Paraburkholderia fungorum: one gene and its partner. The protein of the gene in region 1 interacts with the protein of each later gene in a pairwise test. Links are inferred from orthologs where the notes say so. Each region holds a gene or a part of one and is shown in the gene's direction. Other genes may lie near its edges.

The links.
Region 2: the proteins of BLS41_RS08850 (region 1) and rlmB interact in binary tests that used the Escherichia coli proteins (3 or more experiments, as listed by UniProt). The link is inferred for Paraburkholderia fungorum from one-to-one orthologs.

Annotation. Positions count from the first base shown.
Region 1 is NZ_FNKP01000001.1:1,998,978-2,006,836, reverse strand. The notes cover bases 4,737-7,736. They hold BLS41_RS08850 (bifunctional ADP-dependent NAD(P)H-hydrate dehydratase/NAD(P)H-hydrate epimerase), read left to right. Parts: upstream 4,737-5,441; coding sequence 5,442-7,031; downstream 7,032-7,736. Other genes in these bases: pgi (glucose-6-phosphate isomerase), read left to right, coding at 7,330-7,736; BLS41_RS08855 (hypothetical protein), read right to left, coding at 5,105-5,443; BLS41_RS08860 (FAD-dependent oxidoreductase), read left to right, coding at 4,737-5,170. Outside these bases: purL (phosphoribosylformylglycinamidine synthase), read right to left, coding at 1-3,568; more of BLS41_RS08860, read left to right, coding at 3,872-4,736; more of pgi, read left to right, coding at 7,737-7,859. UniProt on the Escherichia coli protein: Bifunctional enzyme that catalyzes the epimerization of the S- and R-forms of NAD(P)HX and the dehydration of the S-form of NAD(P)HX at the expense of ADP, which is converted to AMP.
Region 2 is NZ_FNKP01000001.1:1,796,257-1,804,071, forward strand. What follows is about bases 2,204-5,159. They hold rlmB (23S rRNA (guanosine(2251)-2'-O)-methyltransferase RlmB), read left to right. Parts: upstream 2,204-3,287; coding sequence 3,288-4,031; downstream 4,032-5,159. Other genes in these bases: rnr (ribonuclease R), read left to right, coding at 2,204-3,069; rpiA (ribose-5-phosphate isomerase RpiA), read left to right, coding at 4,096-4,791. Also shown: more of rnr, read left to right, coding at 550-2,203; BLS41_RS07890 (glycosyltransferase family 4 protein), read left to right, coding at 5,335-6,552; BLS41_RS07900 (helix-turn-helix domain-containing protein), read left to right, coding at 7,078-7,500; BLS41_RS07905 (glycosyltransferase family 2 protein), read right to left, coding at 7,753-7,815. UniProt on the Escherichia coli protein: Specifically methylates the ribose of guanosine 2251 in 23S rRNA.

The DNA of each region.
Region 1 (7,859 bases):
CGGCGAACATGTCGGCGAGTTGCGAATTGAAGCGGATGGTTTTCGCCCAGCCTTCGCCTGCACCTAGCGTGTCGCCGTACGAGAAACCGCCGCAGGCCACCGCGCCGGCGAAGTCAGCGAGACTCGCGCGACCCGAGAGCAGATCGCTCATGTGCACGTCGTGCGCGTCGAAGCCGGCGCGGTCGAATGCATACGCCGTTTCGAGGTGCGAGTTCACGCCCTGTTCGCGCAAAATCGCGACACGCGGACGCGCGCTTTTGCCGACGAACGGCGCAGCCACGTCTTCAGCCGGATCGAAGCTCAGGACCGGCGTGATGCCCGGATCTGCCGCGTCGAGCAGCGTGTCGTATTCGGCATCGGCACAAGCAGGGTTGTCGCGCAGACGCGCGATACGCCAGCTCACCTCGCTCCACGTGCGATGCAATTCGGCGCGCGGCGCTTCATAAATCTTTTTCGCGTCGCGATAGATTTCGATCGTGTCACGCTCGTTGATCTTGCCGATCACGTGCGAGCACGCCGACAGGCCATGTTCGCGCAACGCGGCGAGCACCACGTCGCGATCGGCTGCACGCACCTGAATCACGCCACCAAGTTCTTCGTTGAAGAGCGCGCGGATCGTGCGGTCTTCGCGACGGCCGCTGGTCTGCTTCGCCCAGTCTTTCGCGTCGCCGTAATCGGATTCGTGATGCGGATCGAGCACCAGCATGTCGACATTCAGCGACACGCCGACGTGGCCCGCAAACGCCATTTCGCAGACCGTCGCCCACAGGCCGCCGTCCGAGCGGTCGTGGTAAGCGAGCAGCTTGCCGTCGTTGTTCAGCGACTGGATCGCGTTGAAGAAGCGCTTCACGTCTTCCGGGTCGTCGACGTCGGGAACGGTGTCGCCGACCTGCTGCGTCACCTGCGCGAGGATACTGCCGCCCAGACGATGCTTGCCGCGGCCAAGGTCGATCGCGATCAGCACGGTGTCGCCCACGCCGTCCGTGCCGTTCGTACGGCGCAGTTGCGGCGTGAGGTGCTTGCGCACGTCTTCGACCGGCGCGAACGCCGAGATGACCAGCGAGACCGGCGCGACGACTTCCTTCGCGACGCCACGGTCTTCCCACTTGGTGCGCATCGACAACGAGTCTTTGCCGACCGGAATGCTGATGCCCAGCGCCGGGCACAGTTCCATGCCGATCGCCTTGACCGTGTCGTACAGCGCCGCGTCTTCGCCCGGTGCGCCGCAAGCAGCCATCCAGTTCGCCGACAACTTCAGCTTGTCGAGCGACGCGATCGGCGCCGCTGCAATGTTCGTGATCGCCTCGCCAACCGCCATGCGGCCCGACGCCGGTGCGTTGATGACGGCGAGCGGCGCGCGCTCGGCCATTGTCATCGCTTCGCCGGTGAAACCCGCGTAGTCCATCGTCGTGATCGCGACGTCGGCCACCGGCACCTGCCACGGACCGACCATCTGGTCGCGCGCGGTCGTGCCGCCCACCGAACGGTCGCCGATCGTGATCAGGAACGACTTGCTCGCCACCGTCGGATGACGCAGCACGCTCGCTGCCACGTCCGGCAAAGCGATATGGGTGACGTCGACCGGTTCGAGCTTCTGCTCGACGCGCTTCACGTCGCGATGCATGCGCGGCGCCTTGCCGAGCAGCACTTCCATCGGCATGTCGACCGGCTCGTGAGCGTTGTCTTTCTGCTCGGAGTCGATCAGCTTCAGTTGACGCTCGGCGGTTGCCGTGCCGATCACCGCGAACGGGCAGCGCTCGCGTTTGCACATCGCTTCGAAGGCCGGCAGATCGGCCGGATCGATCGCCAGAACATAACGTTCCTGCGCTTCGTTCGACCAGATTTCGCGCGGCGACAAGCCGCTTTCTTCGAGTTGAATATTGCGCAGATTGAACACTGCGCCTTTGCTAGCACCGTCCACCACTTCCGGGAACGCGTTCGACAAACCGCCCGCGCCGACGTCGTGAATGCTCAGGATCGGGTTCTTGTCGCCGAGTTGCCAGCACGCATTGATGACTTCCTGCGCACGGCGTTCGATTTCCGGATTGCCACGCTGCACCGAATCGAAGTCGAGTTCAGCGGTGTTCGTGCCGGTTGCCATCGAGCTGGCCGCACCGCCGCCCATGCCGATGCGCATGCCGGGACCGCCGATCTGGATCAGCAGCGAGCCTTCCGGCAGATCGTGCTTGTGCGTGTGCTGGTCCGAAATATTGCCGATACCACCGGCGATCATGATCGGCTTGTGATACCCGCGCACCAGGCCCGCGACGTTCTGCTCGTAAGCGCGGAAATAGCCACCCAGATTCGGCCGGCCGAATTCGTTGTTGAACGCGGCGCCGCCGAGCGGGCCGTCGATCATGATCTGCAACGGCGACGCGATGCGGTCGGGACGGCCATACGCTTCGAACTTGTCGTCCGGATTGCGATGGGCGAGCGGCTGTGCAGCGTCGCGCGCGTTTTCCCATGCTTCGACGCCGTCGGGCAATTCCAGATTCGACACCGTGAAGCCCGCGAGACCCGCCTTCGGACGCGCGCCGCGGCCGGTCGCGCCTTCGTCGCGGATTTCACCGCCCGCACCGGTTGCGGCGCCCGGGAACGGCGAGATCGCGGTCGGGTGATTGTGCGTTTCGACCTTCATCAACGTGTGCGTCAGCTCGACGTTGCGGCGATAGTGCTCCGGCAATTCGCTCGCACCAAGTTGCTCCGGCGTGCGCGGGAACCAGCGCTCGGCCATGCCCCCCGCCATGATCGCCGAGTTGTCCGAATACGCGACGATCGTGCCTTGCGGATTCAGCTTCTCGGTATTGCGGATCATGTTGAACAGCGAGATGTCCTGCTTCTCGCCGTCGATGGTCCAGTCGGCGTTGAAAATCTTGTGGCGGCAGTGCTCGCTGTTGGCCTGCGCGAACATCATCAGTTCGACGTCGGTCGGATTGCGGCCGAGCTTCGTGAACGCATCGACCAGATAGTCGATTTCGTCGTCCGCGAGCGCGAGGCCCAGTTCGGTGTTCGCCGCTTCCAGCGCGCCACGGCCGTTGCCGAGCACGTCGACGGTTTGCAGCGGCTTGGCCGGCAGTTCGTCGAACAGATGCAGCGCGTGCTCGCGCGACGGCGCGACGCTTTCGGTCATGCGGTCGTGCAGCGCGGCGGCGACTGCCGCGCGCGCTTCGTCCGACAACGCCTTCTTGCCGCCCAGCAGCCCGCTTTTCAGCGTGACCGTGTATTCGACGCCGCGCTCGATGCGGCGCACCTGCGTGAGGTTGCACAGATGGGCGATGTCGGTTGCCTTGCTGGCCCACGGCGACACCGTGCCGAAACGCGGCACCACGAGGAAAGTTTCGACCGAACCGCGCTCTTTACTTTCTTCGAGCGGATCGCCGTAGTGCATCAGCGCTTCGATCTTCGCGTTGTCTTCAGCGGAGAGCGGGGTTTGAGCGTTGACGAAGTGCAGGAATTGACCGCGCACGCCCGTAATGTTCGGATCGATGCGCGTGAGCGTGTCGAGCAGGCGGGTTTGACGGAAATCGGAGAGGGCCGAAGCGCCGGGGAAACACGAGAAGTGGGCCATGGACTTGACGTTGCGTCGCTCTGCGATGCCGCAGACTCGAACATACAGGCGACGTGAGGCGGAAAGGAAGTCCGGGATTATACCCCGGGAACAGGCTTCCAGCGGGCCTGACGGTGCGGTTTCGGTCCATCCGCCGATGCTGCGTCGATGCGCCGCCCGCGTGGCCGCGCCTTGCGTTTGACTGCTATCATTCGGCCTTTCACCAGATCGGCGCAAGCAGCCCGGCTCATGCCAGGCAGCGCCGCATGTCACGCCAGAACGGATACGCCACTTCGGCGTCCCGCCGGCAACTCGAATCAGAACATGGATGTCATCGTCATTGGCGGCGGAATTGCAGGCGCCGCCACCGCTTATCACCTGCGCGCGGCCGGTCACCGGGTCTGCGTCGTCGAGCGCCACGCCACCGTCGCGCAGGGCGCCACCTATGGCCACGGCGGCACGGTCCTGCCCACGCCGCTCGACGTCTGGTTCGGCCCGACCTTCATGGCGAGCCGCCAGAACGCCCGCAACGGCGTGATCAGCAAGGTCGGCTTCAATGGGCAGGCGCGTCAGTTCGTCAAGCAATTGTCCGCGCTGCAGGAACCGGACGCGTTCAGCCGCCAGTTCGGCCTGCTGCGTCCGCTGATCGAAGCGTCGCGCGACGCGTTGATCGATGTCGAATCGCGCTTCGGTCTCGAATTCGAACAGTCGAACGGCGTGCTTTATCTGGTGCGCTCGCAGCAGGAATGGGAGCAGACTCAAGCCGCGCTCGAATTGCTGCGCCAGTACGAAGTCCCGCATCACGTGCTGACGCCGGCCGAATGCGCGGCGTTCGAGCATTCGGTGCGCACCGAACCGGAGTTCGCCGGCGGCGTGCTGTTCGACCAGGACCGCACGGCCAACTGCCCGCTGTTCGCCAAACTCATCAAGCAGACGCTCGACGCGCAAGGCGGCGTGCAATTCATGCTCGGCTGCGAAGTGTCGGCGATCCGTCTCGAAGGACAACGCGCGTCGGTGGAACTGGCGCCGCGTCCAGGTTCGGACGCCCGTTCACGCGAAGTCGACGTGATTCACGCCGACGCGGTTGTCGTGGCGGCCGGTCATGGCAGCCTGTCGTTGCTCGAACCGCTGGGTTTGAAGCTGCCGCTGCATCCGCTGCGGCTGCATACGCTGGTCGCGCCGATCGCGCACGAGGAATGCGCGCCGCATGTGGCGATCGTCGACGCAGTGAAGCGGATCGGCATCAGCCGGATGAATCACCGGTTGCGGATTGCGGGCGGTGCGGTGCTGCAAAGCGCCGGCCAGATCGACAAGCCGTTGGGCGAAGCAGTCACGAAAGAAGCGCTGGCGCTGCTCGGCCAGGCCACGCATGACTGGATTCCGGGCGCCGCGCGGATTTCGGCGGCGCTGCCGTGGGAAGGCGTCAAGCTGCTGTCGCCGGATGGCTTGCCGGTGATCGGCAATGCGCTGCATCCGCGTCTGTTCGTCAATGTCGGACATGGTCCGGCGGGCTGGGGCCTCGCTTGCGGAGCGGGCAAGCTGGTCGCCGATCTGATTTCAGGCCAGACGTCCGATTTGCCGGCCGATACGCTGGCCGCACTGCGGGCAGAACGGTTTCAATAAGCCTGTCGCTTCTGCATCAAATCCACTTGAAAACGTATTGGCGATCATGAGAACCACAAGGTTTTCATGATCGCCGGTTGCGTTCTTTTGCGTCCGGTCGCGTCTGTTTGCGAGCACACGCGACGACCGCTCCCGCAATTCCCGCTGCAAATGGCGCGCACGTACCAACGCGGGCCGGAAAGAGCCGCGCATCGCGCCCGCATCGGCACTAACATAGCGATTTCCTTTGCTTGCGCGTGCTGCAACGAGCACGCGAAACGCCAGGTCCGCCATGACAGACGCCGAACACACGCCGCCTACCCTCATCAACCCGCATCATCGGGCGCTGCCCCTGCTGACGCTGACGGATCTGCGGATCGCCGAATCGCAAGCTCAAGCCGCACTGCCCCCGCACACGCTGATGGGCCGCGCCGGGCAATCGGCGGCGAGCTTTCTGCATGAGCAGATCACCCGCGACACGTCGGTCGAAAAATCGAAGCAGCGCGTGTGGCTGATCGCCGGCCCCGGCAATAACGGCGGCGACGCGTTGATTCTCGCGGCCGAATTGCACAAGGTGGGAATCGCCGTCGAGTTGTGTATGCCCGTCGACGTGAAACCGGACGACGCCCGCTGGGCACTCGACACGGCCCGCGCCGCGGGCGTGCCGATCACACCGGAACCGCCTGCATCGCTGGACGGCTTCCGCTGGCTCGTGGACGGCATGTTCGGCATCGGCCTGACGCGTCCGCTCGAAGGCGTGTTCGCGAATGTCGCGCGGCAGTTGTCGCAGCGGGCAAAAGCGCGGCCCAGAAAAGGCGGCGTTCTCGCGCTCGACGTTCCAAGCGGACTCGACAGCGACACCGGCACGGTCGTCGGCAATGGCGACGGCGTCGCGGTCTGCGCGACTCACACGATCACCTTCATCGGCGCGAAGCCGGGTCTGTTCACCGCGCAGGGGCGCGACCTCGCCGGCCAGGTGACTGTCGCGCCGATCGGCGTCGACATTGGCGCGCGCACGGTCGTGCAATTGAACGCGCCCGAGCTTTTCAGCGCGTTCCTGCCGCCGCGCGATTTCGCGACCAACAAGGGCACGTTCGGCAGCCTCGCGGTGGTCGGCGGCGATACGGGGATGTGCGGCGCGCCGATCCTCGCGTCGCGCGCGGCGCTCTACACCGGCGCGGGCAAAGTGCACGTCGCGCTGCTGGGCGACGGCGCTCCGCCTTACGATCCGCCGCATCCCGAACTGATGCTGCATCCCATCGACGATCTGCCGCTCGATTCGATGGATGCGCTGGCGGTCGGCTGCGGCATGGGGCACCGCGAGCGCGCGACGCGCGTCATGCACGACGTGCTGCCGCTCGACGTGCCCAAACTGTTCGATGCCGATGCACTGAACCTGATCGCCAAAGATCCCGCTCTGGCCGACGAAGTGACCGCGCGCGGCGTGCAAGGCGACCCTTGCATCCTGACGCCGCATCCGCTCGAAGCCGCGCGCCTGCTCGGCAGCGACGCCGCCGCCGTGCAGCGCGACCGCGTCGGCGCGGCCCGCGCGCTGGCCGCGCGCTTTGCGAGCGTCGTGGTTCTGAAAGGGACAGGCACGATCGTCGCGGCGCCGGACGGCCGCCTCGCGATCAACCCGACCGGCAACGCGGCGCTCGCCACGGGCGGCACCGGCGACGTGCTCGGCGGGATCATCGGCGCATTGCTCGCGCAACATTTGCCACGCTACGAGGCGGCTCTCGCGGGCGTGTTCCTGCACGGCCTCGCCGCCGACACCCTCACCGCGCAAGGCCATGGGCCGGCCGGCCTGACAGCAGGCGAACTCGCACCGATGGTGCGCACCCTGCTGAACCGTATGTTCTATCCGCCGACGGCCGCATAACGCCGGCCTGACGCGCACCGTCGTCCCAACTTTTGCGCGCGATGCCCAAACCCATGCAGGCTGTCACGCATCGCCGCTATACTGGACAACTGCGCCGCGTGTCGGGTCGATCGCGGGCAGCAGCGAAGTTTCAACCGGAGCCCGAAGGCTCTGCGGCTCGTCAAGAGCCGGTTGAAACTTCACTGCCGCCCGCGTCGCGAACCCGGCTGCGCGGCATCGTTCTAACAGCATCGTTGCATCATCCTCGGCAGCGCTTCACGCGCGGCCTTTCTTCGTGCCCCCTGGTTAGACGGACGCTATGACCCAGAACTCGCTCCCCTCCTGGTCCTCGCTGCAAACGCATTACGAGAAGATTCGCGATGCGCACATGCGCGACTGGTTCGCCCCCGAGAACGACCCCGCCCCTACCCGTGCCGAGCGCTTCGCGTTCGCGGGCGGCGGACTCGCGGCCGATTTCTCGAAGCACCGTATCACCGATGAAACCCTGAAGCTGCTCGTGCAACTCGCGCGCGAAGCCGGCGTCGAAAAACGCCGCGACGCGATGTTCGCGGGCGAGGTCGTCAACCCGACCGAAGGCCGCGCCGCGCTGCATACCGCGTTGCGCGCGACCGATCCGAAAGCGCCGTTCCACGCCGAGATCAAGGCCGAACGCGCGAAGATGGCCGCGTTCGCCGACCAGGTGCGCAGCGGCGCATGGACCGGCTACACCGGCAAGCGGATTCGCTACGTGGTGAACATCGGCATCGGCGGCTCGGATCTCGGGCCGAAGATGGTCGTGCACGCGCTGCATCATCTGGCTACGCCGGAGATCACCACGCACTTCGTGTC
Region 2 (7,815 bases), 200 kb from region 1 along the record:
CGGTGAATTGTGCAACGAAGCGATGCTTCACTACTCAACTACCGTCCTGCTCACTACGCCAACCGATCACACTAAAAGCGTGAACCGGACAACGTAGGTTCTCACAAAAATTAGAGCCGCCCGGAGGCGGCTCTAATTTTGAATCTGGTGCCCAAGAGAGGACTCGAACCTCCACAGTGTTGCCACCGCTAGGACCTGAACCTAGTGCGTCTACCAATTTCGCCACCTGGGCAGGTGATGAACAGCAAAGACCGCCATTATAGCGACAGATTCGGACCTGTCAAGCGTTTCTCCAAACTTGCTTGAACATCCCGCCGACGAGGCCCAATGCCCCTCGCAGCGACTATTGACGGCCCGCTTGGCGCGCAAGACGGGTGTTAGAATGCCTCGCAGTAGTTCGTTGGCACGGTGCACATACGAGCGTCGACTCAGCCTTGAACGAGCCGGACCCGAGCAGTTTTTTTCTGTGCATTTGCAGGTGCATTTCAAGCGCAACTGAAGCACAACGCAAACGCTTCCCAAGCCGAGCCACATCGCCGACCGACGTCCATGCAACGAGAAAAAATCATCGACAAGCCCTTGAGCAAATTTCCTTATCCGATCCCAAGCCGCGAAGAAATCCTGGGCGTGCTGCGCACGAGTGAAGCGCCGCTTGCCGCGAACGACATCGCTGAAGCCTTGTCGATCAAGCGCCAGGAGCGCGAGGGATTTTTCAAGCGCCTCGGCGCCATGGAGCGCGACGGCCAGATCCGGCTCGATCAGCGCAATCTCTATCAACTCACGCATCCGTCGAACTTTGTCGCGGGCCGCGTGCAAGGTCATCGCGACGGCTACGGCTTCCTGATTCGCGACGACGGCCAGGACGATCTGTTCCTGCCCACCGGCGAGATGCAGAAGGTCATGCATAACGACCGCGTGCTCGCGCGCATCGTCGGCTATGACCGCCGTGGGCGTCCGGAAGGGCATATCGTCGAGGTCACGGATCGCGCGAACAAACGCGTGATCGGCCGTCTGCTCAACGAGAACGGCGCACTGATCGTCGCGCCCGAAGACAAGCGCATCGGCCACGACATCCTGATCGCGCAAAACACCAAGAAGGCCAAGGTCGGCCAGGTGGTGGTGGTCGAACTCACCGATTTCCCGAGCCGTCATTCGCAGCCGCTTGGCCGCGTGGTCGAAGTGCTCGGCGATATCGACGACCCCGGCATGGAAATCGAAATCGCGGTGCGCAAGTACGGCGTGCCGCACGAGTTCGGCCAGGCCGCGCTCGACGAAGCCGCGAAGCTGCCCGACGAAGTGCGTCCGGTCGACGCGCGTCATCGTATCGATCTGCGCGACGTGCCGCTTGTCACGATCGACGGCGAAGACGCACGCGACTTCGACGATGCAGTGTATTGCGAGCCGGTCCAGGTCGGTCGCGGCGAAGGCTTCCGCCTGATCGTCGCGATTGCCGACGTATCGCACTACGTGCATCCGAAGAGCGGACTCGACGCCGACGCGATCGAACGCAGCACGTCGGTGTATTTCCCGCGCCGCGTGATTCCGATGCTGCCGGAGAAGCTGTCGAACGGTCTGTGCTCGCTGAACCCGAACGTTGACCGTTGTGTGCTGGTGTGCGACATGATCGTCACCGCGCGTGGCGAAGTGAAGGCGTATCAGTTCTATCCCGGCGTGATGCATTCGGCCGCGCGTCTGACCTATACCGAAGTCGCCGCGGTGTTGAAGAACACCAAGGGACCGGAGGCCACGCGTCGCGCCGCATTGCTGCCGCAATTGCAGAATCTGTATGGCGTGTACAAGTCGCTGTTCGCAGCGCGTCAGAAGCGCGGCGCGATCGACTTCGACACGACCGAGACGTACATCGTCTGCAATGCGCAGGGCAAGATCGAGCAGATCGTGCCGCGCACCCGCAACGACGCGCACAAGCTGATCGAGGAGTGCATGCTGGCCGCGAACGTCTGCGCAGCCGACTTCCTCAAACGCAACAAGCATCCTGGCCTGTTCCGCGTGCACGCGGGGCCGACGGCGGAGAAGCTCGAAAATCTGCGTACGTTCCTGCGCGGCATGGGGCTGACGCTGCAAGGCGGCGACAAGCCGCACGCCAGCGACTACGCCGCGCTGATGGCGCAAATCCGCGAACGGCCCGACGCGCAGATGCTGCAAACCATGCTGCTGCGCTCGATGCAGCAGGCGGTTTACAGCCCGGACAACATCGGTCACTTCGGTCTCGCGTATGAAGCGTACGCGCACTTCACGAGCCCGATCCGCCGTTATCCCGATCTGCTCACGCACCGTGCGATCTACGCGATCCTGCAAGGCCGCAAGTATCAGCCCGAGCCGCCGCAAGGCGTCGAACTGAACACGGCGCTGTCGCCGCGTGCCCGCGCGATGCAGCAGTCCGACGAAGAAAAGCGCGGCCTTCAGCGCGCAAAGAACGTCGCGATCTGGGAAGAACTCGGCTTGCATTGCTCGGCCAACGAACGCCGCGCAGACGAAGCATCGCGTGACGTCGAGGCCTGGCTGAAGTGCTATTTCATGCGCGACAAGCTCGGCGAAGAGTACGGCGGCATGGTGAGCGGCGTCACGTCGTTCGGAATTTTCGTGCAGCTCGACTCGCTGTTTATCGAAGGCCTCGTGCACGTCACGGAACTCGGCTCGGACTACTTCCAGTACGACGAGATCAAGAACGAGTTGCGCGGCGAGCGTACGGGCATTCGTTATCGTCTGTCGGATCGGGTGCGGGTGCAGGTGAGCCGCGTCGATCTGGACGCACGCAAGATCGACTTCCGCCTCGTACGCGATACGCCGATCAAGCCGCCTGCGGCACGTGGCGCATTGGCCGACAAGGGCGCGAGTGACGGCGGCAGTGCGCGCGTGCGCTCGTTGCCTCCGGTAGACGGTGGCGCGGGTGGCGCGGGTGGTTCCGCTGCACCGGGCGCGCGTCGCAAGAAGGCGGCTCCGGCGCAATCGGTCGCGGTCAAGGAAGCACGCGTCGCGCGCGGTGCGGCGAAGAAGCATGGCGCCGTGGCCAAATCGGCAGCGAAACCGCAGGCACGCAAGAAGCGCTGAAGCGGCTTCATCGGTCGAACCGCGCGCATCGGGTACGTTCACGCGTACCGGTTGCGCGCGGTCTGCGTTTTATCGCAGGCATATTGCAGTCAAGGCAGTCTGGTACACGGCGCACGCAGGCAAGTGAGCTTGCAGACACAGCACTCCATTCACGTACTCAAGCTCGTATTCATCACAGCAACGCGCGTTGAGCGCGTTCAATCAAAGGTTGTTCAGTCATGTCACGTCTCAAGGTTTTATACGGTTTCCACGCAGTGACCGCACGTATGCGGCACGATGCATCGACGGTTGAAGAGGTTTATTACGACGCGACACGCAAGGACCGTCGTATGACCGAATTCCTGCATGCCGCGAAAGAAGCCGGCGTGCGTCTGATCGCCGCCGACGAAACGCGTCTGTGGGGCCTCTCGCATACCGAGCGTCACCAGGGCGTGGTGGCGCGTGCGGGCGACATGCCGCTCGCGCAGAATCTGGCCGAGTTGCTCGACGGCATCACCGGCTCGCCGCTGATCCTGGTGCTCGACGGCGTGACCGATCCGCACAATCTCGGCGCCTGCCTGCGCGTGGCCGATGCAGCCGGCGCGCACGCGGTCATCGCGCCGCGCGATCGCGCGGTGGGTCTGAATGCGACGGCGGCGAAGGTCGCGAGCGGCGCGGCGGATACCGTGCCGTACATCACCGTCACGAATCTGGCGCGCGCGCTGCGCGAGTTAAAGGACGCGGGGGTGTGGGTCGTCGGCACGGCCGGCGAGGCGTCCAAGAGCCTGTACGAGACGGAGCTGGACGGTCCGGTGGCGCTGGTGATGGGCGCGGAAGGCGAAGGCATGCGCCGTCTGACGCGCGATACCTGCGACGTGGTGATGCAGATTCCGATGGCGGGTACGGTCGAGAGCCTGAACGTGTCGGTGGCGTCCGGCGTGTGCCTGTTTGAAGCTGTTCGTCAGCGTTCGGTGAAGAAGTAATCCACCGGCACGCGCGCTCGACTCCGGTAAACTAGCCGTTTTTACTGCACGCCAAGCCTTTCCCATGACTCAAGACGAACTCAAGCAACTGGTCGGCCAGGCCGCCGCCGACTACGTGAACGCCAACGTGCCCGAAGGCGCGATCGTAGGCGTCGGCACCGGCTCCACCGCGAACTGTTTTATCGACGCGCTGGCCGCCAACAAGTCGCGCTATCGCGGCGCAGTGTCGAGCTCGCTCGCCACCACCGCGCGCCTGCAATCGCACGGCTTCAAGGTGCTCGATCTGAACGAAATCGACTCGCTGCCGGTGTACGTCGACGGCGCGGACGAAATCGACCACAGCGGCGCGATGATCAAGGGCGGCGGCGGTGCGCTGACGCGCGAGAAGATCGTCGCGTCGGTGTCGGACGTGTTCGTCTGTATCGCCGATGCGAGCAAGCTGGTCGACACGCTGGGCAACTTCCCGTTGCCGATCGAAGTGGTGCCGATGGCGCGTACCGCAATCGGTCGTCGCGTGACGGCGCTCGGTGGCGTACCGGTCGTTCGCGTGACGAAGGAAGGCGTGCCGTTCATTACCGATAACGGCAACGAAATCATCGACGTCAAGGGTCTGCGTATCAGCGACCCGCGCACGCTGGAAATGCATGTCAACGCATGGCCGGGCGTGGTGACGGTCGGGCTGTTCGCCGGCCGCGGCGCGAATCTGTGCCTGCTCGGCACGGATACCGGCGTCGAAACGATCGAGTACAGCAAGGGCTGAGCGGCTCGTTTTCAAGTTTTGCATGAGCCCGCGCACGCGGGTTCATGCAGGCAGCGGATGCACGGTTCGCATTAATCGACTGTGTTATCCGCTGCATACATTCATGCGGTGAAAAGTCTTTCCGCAGACGATCGTCACGCAATGTGACGAGCGCATTGTCCAATCGGGCCGTAATCGTCAGATTTACCGCGCCGCTTCCCGTCCAACTGCAATCGTCAAACCTGTGCTGTCAAACGCGCTGTCAAACGCGTCTTGCCACGTCGCACGGATTCTTTAACCCCGACTTGATCAATCGCCCGATCCCGACCGTTCGAACCCGCGAGTTCAAGTGCGCTCAAGCACAAGAAAAGTGCCTGAAACAGCGCATCTTGTAACGCGTCGTAATGAAGCGAAAGGCTTTGGCGCAGGAACCCCACGAAGGCCGATTATTCGCGCACTGTCGCTTGTCGAATGTGGGCACCCGCACGCACGGCAACTAATGCGGCACATACACTCGTTGCTATGCCAAGGCCCAAAGGCATTCTTCGACAGGCGGGAGAGTTCATGAAAGTGGCGATCGTGCACGACTGGCTCGTGGCGCCAGGAGGAGCAGAGAAAGTGCTCGAGCAGATTATCGAGTGCTTTCCCGACGCCGATCTTTTCAGTCTCGTCGATTTCCTCGAAGACCGCGCGATGCTGGGCGGCAGGGCGGTCACGACATCGTTTATCCAGCAGTTGCCGTTTGCACGAACTCGCCTCGGCGCGTATCTGCCGCTGATGCCGCGCGCGATCAGGCAGTTCGATCTGTCGGAGTACGACCTTGTTATCACGAGTTCTTCTGCGGTCGCGAAGGGTGTCGTGGTCGGCCAGAATCAGATTCATGTGAGTTACGTGCATTCGCCGCTGCGCTGCGCGTGGGATCTGCAACACCAGACTTTGCGTGAAAGGAATCTGACGCGTGGGCCGAAGTCGTGGGCGACGCGTGCATGGCTGCACCATATGCGCGGCTGGGATGCGCGATCCGCGAATAGCGTCGATCGGCTGATTACGAATTCGCATTTTATCGCCCGTCGCGTGATGAAGACGTACCGGCGCGATGCGGCGGTGATTCCGCCGCCCGTCGATTTACACAGGTTCGAAGTGCGCGCGCAGAAGGACGACTTTTATCTGACCGCGTCGCGGATGGTGTCTTACAAGCGTATCGATCTGATCGTGGATGCATTCAACGCGACGCCGCACCGCAAGCTGGTGGTGATCGGCGACGGCCCGCAGAGTGCGGCGCTCCGCGCGCGAGCGGGTCCGAATGTGACGGTGCTCGGTTATCAGCCGTTTGCGGTGCTCAAGGATTATTTGCAGCGCGCGCGAGCCTTCGTGTTCGCCGCCGAAGAAGACTTCGGCATCGTCCCGCTCGAAGCCCAGGCGTGCGGTACGCCGGTGATAGCGTTCGGCAAGGGCGGGGCGCTCGAAACGGTGGTGCCGGTTGGCGAGCCGCGTGCGACTGGCGTCTATTTCGCACGGCAAACCGTCGAGTCGATGCTCGGCGCGATCGAGCGCTTCGAACGGCTGCGCGAGCGCATTACGCCGACGGCCTGCCGGGCGAACGCCGAGCGGTTTTCGGCGGCGGTGTTCCGGCGCGCGTTCATGGCGGAAGTCACGCGCACGATCGCCGCGGCCGGCTGGCCTCAGCAGGTTGCCAGTGTGGAGACGGCTGAACGCGATCGGGCGACTGCGGACGTCGCGTGGCCACGCGAGGCATCGCCGAAGAGCGATTGGGGACGCTGAAGCTGATCGGCAAGCCGGGTTGGCGCGGTGTCGGCCGCCTCGTATCAGGAACGTCGCTTTGCGCGAATAAACGGGTTTTGTCTTACCGCAGTGGGTTGCGTAGTGGGTTGTAAAGCACGGTTGTAAAACAGCCGCCCGGACTCGCTGTCCGGCTGGCTATCGATGTCGATCCGCTTTGTCTGGTCTCTCAGGTAGTCATGCATTGTCGATGCGCGATTACACGCGGGCAAATACGCAGCGGGTTATTTCAAAGAAAGCGTTGCTGGACTTCATAAAGAGACATCCGGGTGCGTGCATTGCGCCATTGACGTCGTATTCACTGGCGCAGGCTTGCCTCGCGTATGGCTATAACGACCTGAAGCAGACGTTCGCTTGCGTGGATTCCTTACCGCCTGCACCGTGTTGGCGTAGGCGGCAACCGGTACCGGATAGTCGCGGCGATTACTACAACAGGCAGTCGTTATTCGTTCGTCACCTGGTGACGCATGCGGAGTACGACCTTTGGACGAGGAAGAATTTAAACTCATGAATGCCGATCGCCTTCCGGGAGACTTTCCCGACATCGCTCAAACCTGGGCCACGCTGCAAGCCGAGCTGCCGATCAAACCGATTCGTTCAGAAGAGGATTATCAGCAGATGGTGCGGGTCGCCAACTCGTTGTCCGATCATCTGAAAGGCAACGCAGAGGATCCGCTCGCCGATCTGTTCGCGATCGTGTCGGATCTGGTCGAAAGTTGGGAAATACAGCACGTGACGATTCCAAAGGGGGAGCCGCGCGAAGTGCTCCGGCACCTGCTGGAAACACACGGGCTCAAGCAGAAGGACCTGATAGGTATCGCATCGCCCACCGTGGTGAGCGACATCCTTGCAGGGCGGCGCGCCATCAGCAAGAAGGTGGCGAAGGCGCTGGCGCAGCGTTTTCATACCGACGTCAGCGCGTTTCTGTAGACAGCGCGCGGTGCGAGGTGTGAGATGTACCGGGCGTGCCTCGCGCTGTGCTGACCGTCATGGCTCACGCATTTCAACGACTCGTTCTATTCGTCCGACGCCGGCGGCTTGTGTTTCAGCTGCCGGCGCCGGCGTTTTTGTCCGTTCGCTGCATTCGTTGAAAGATCGCCGGGGCGATAAAAAAGGGCCGCGCTTTGGCTTGGCGCGGCCCTTGTTACCTAAGCTAAACGCGGTCGATGTCCGGTGCGGACCTTATGGTCGTCTCGATGGAAACGGTTCGCTACCCGCGCCGCGTGCGTCGCGCCATTGTCGACG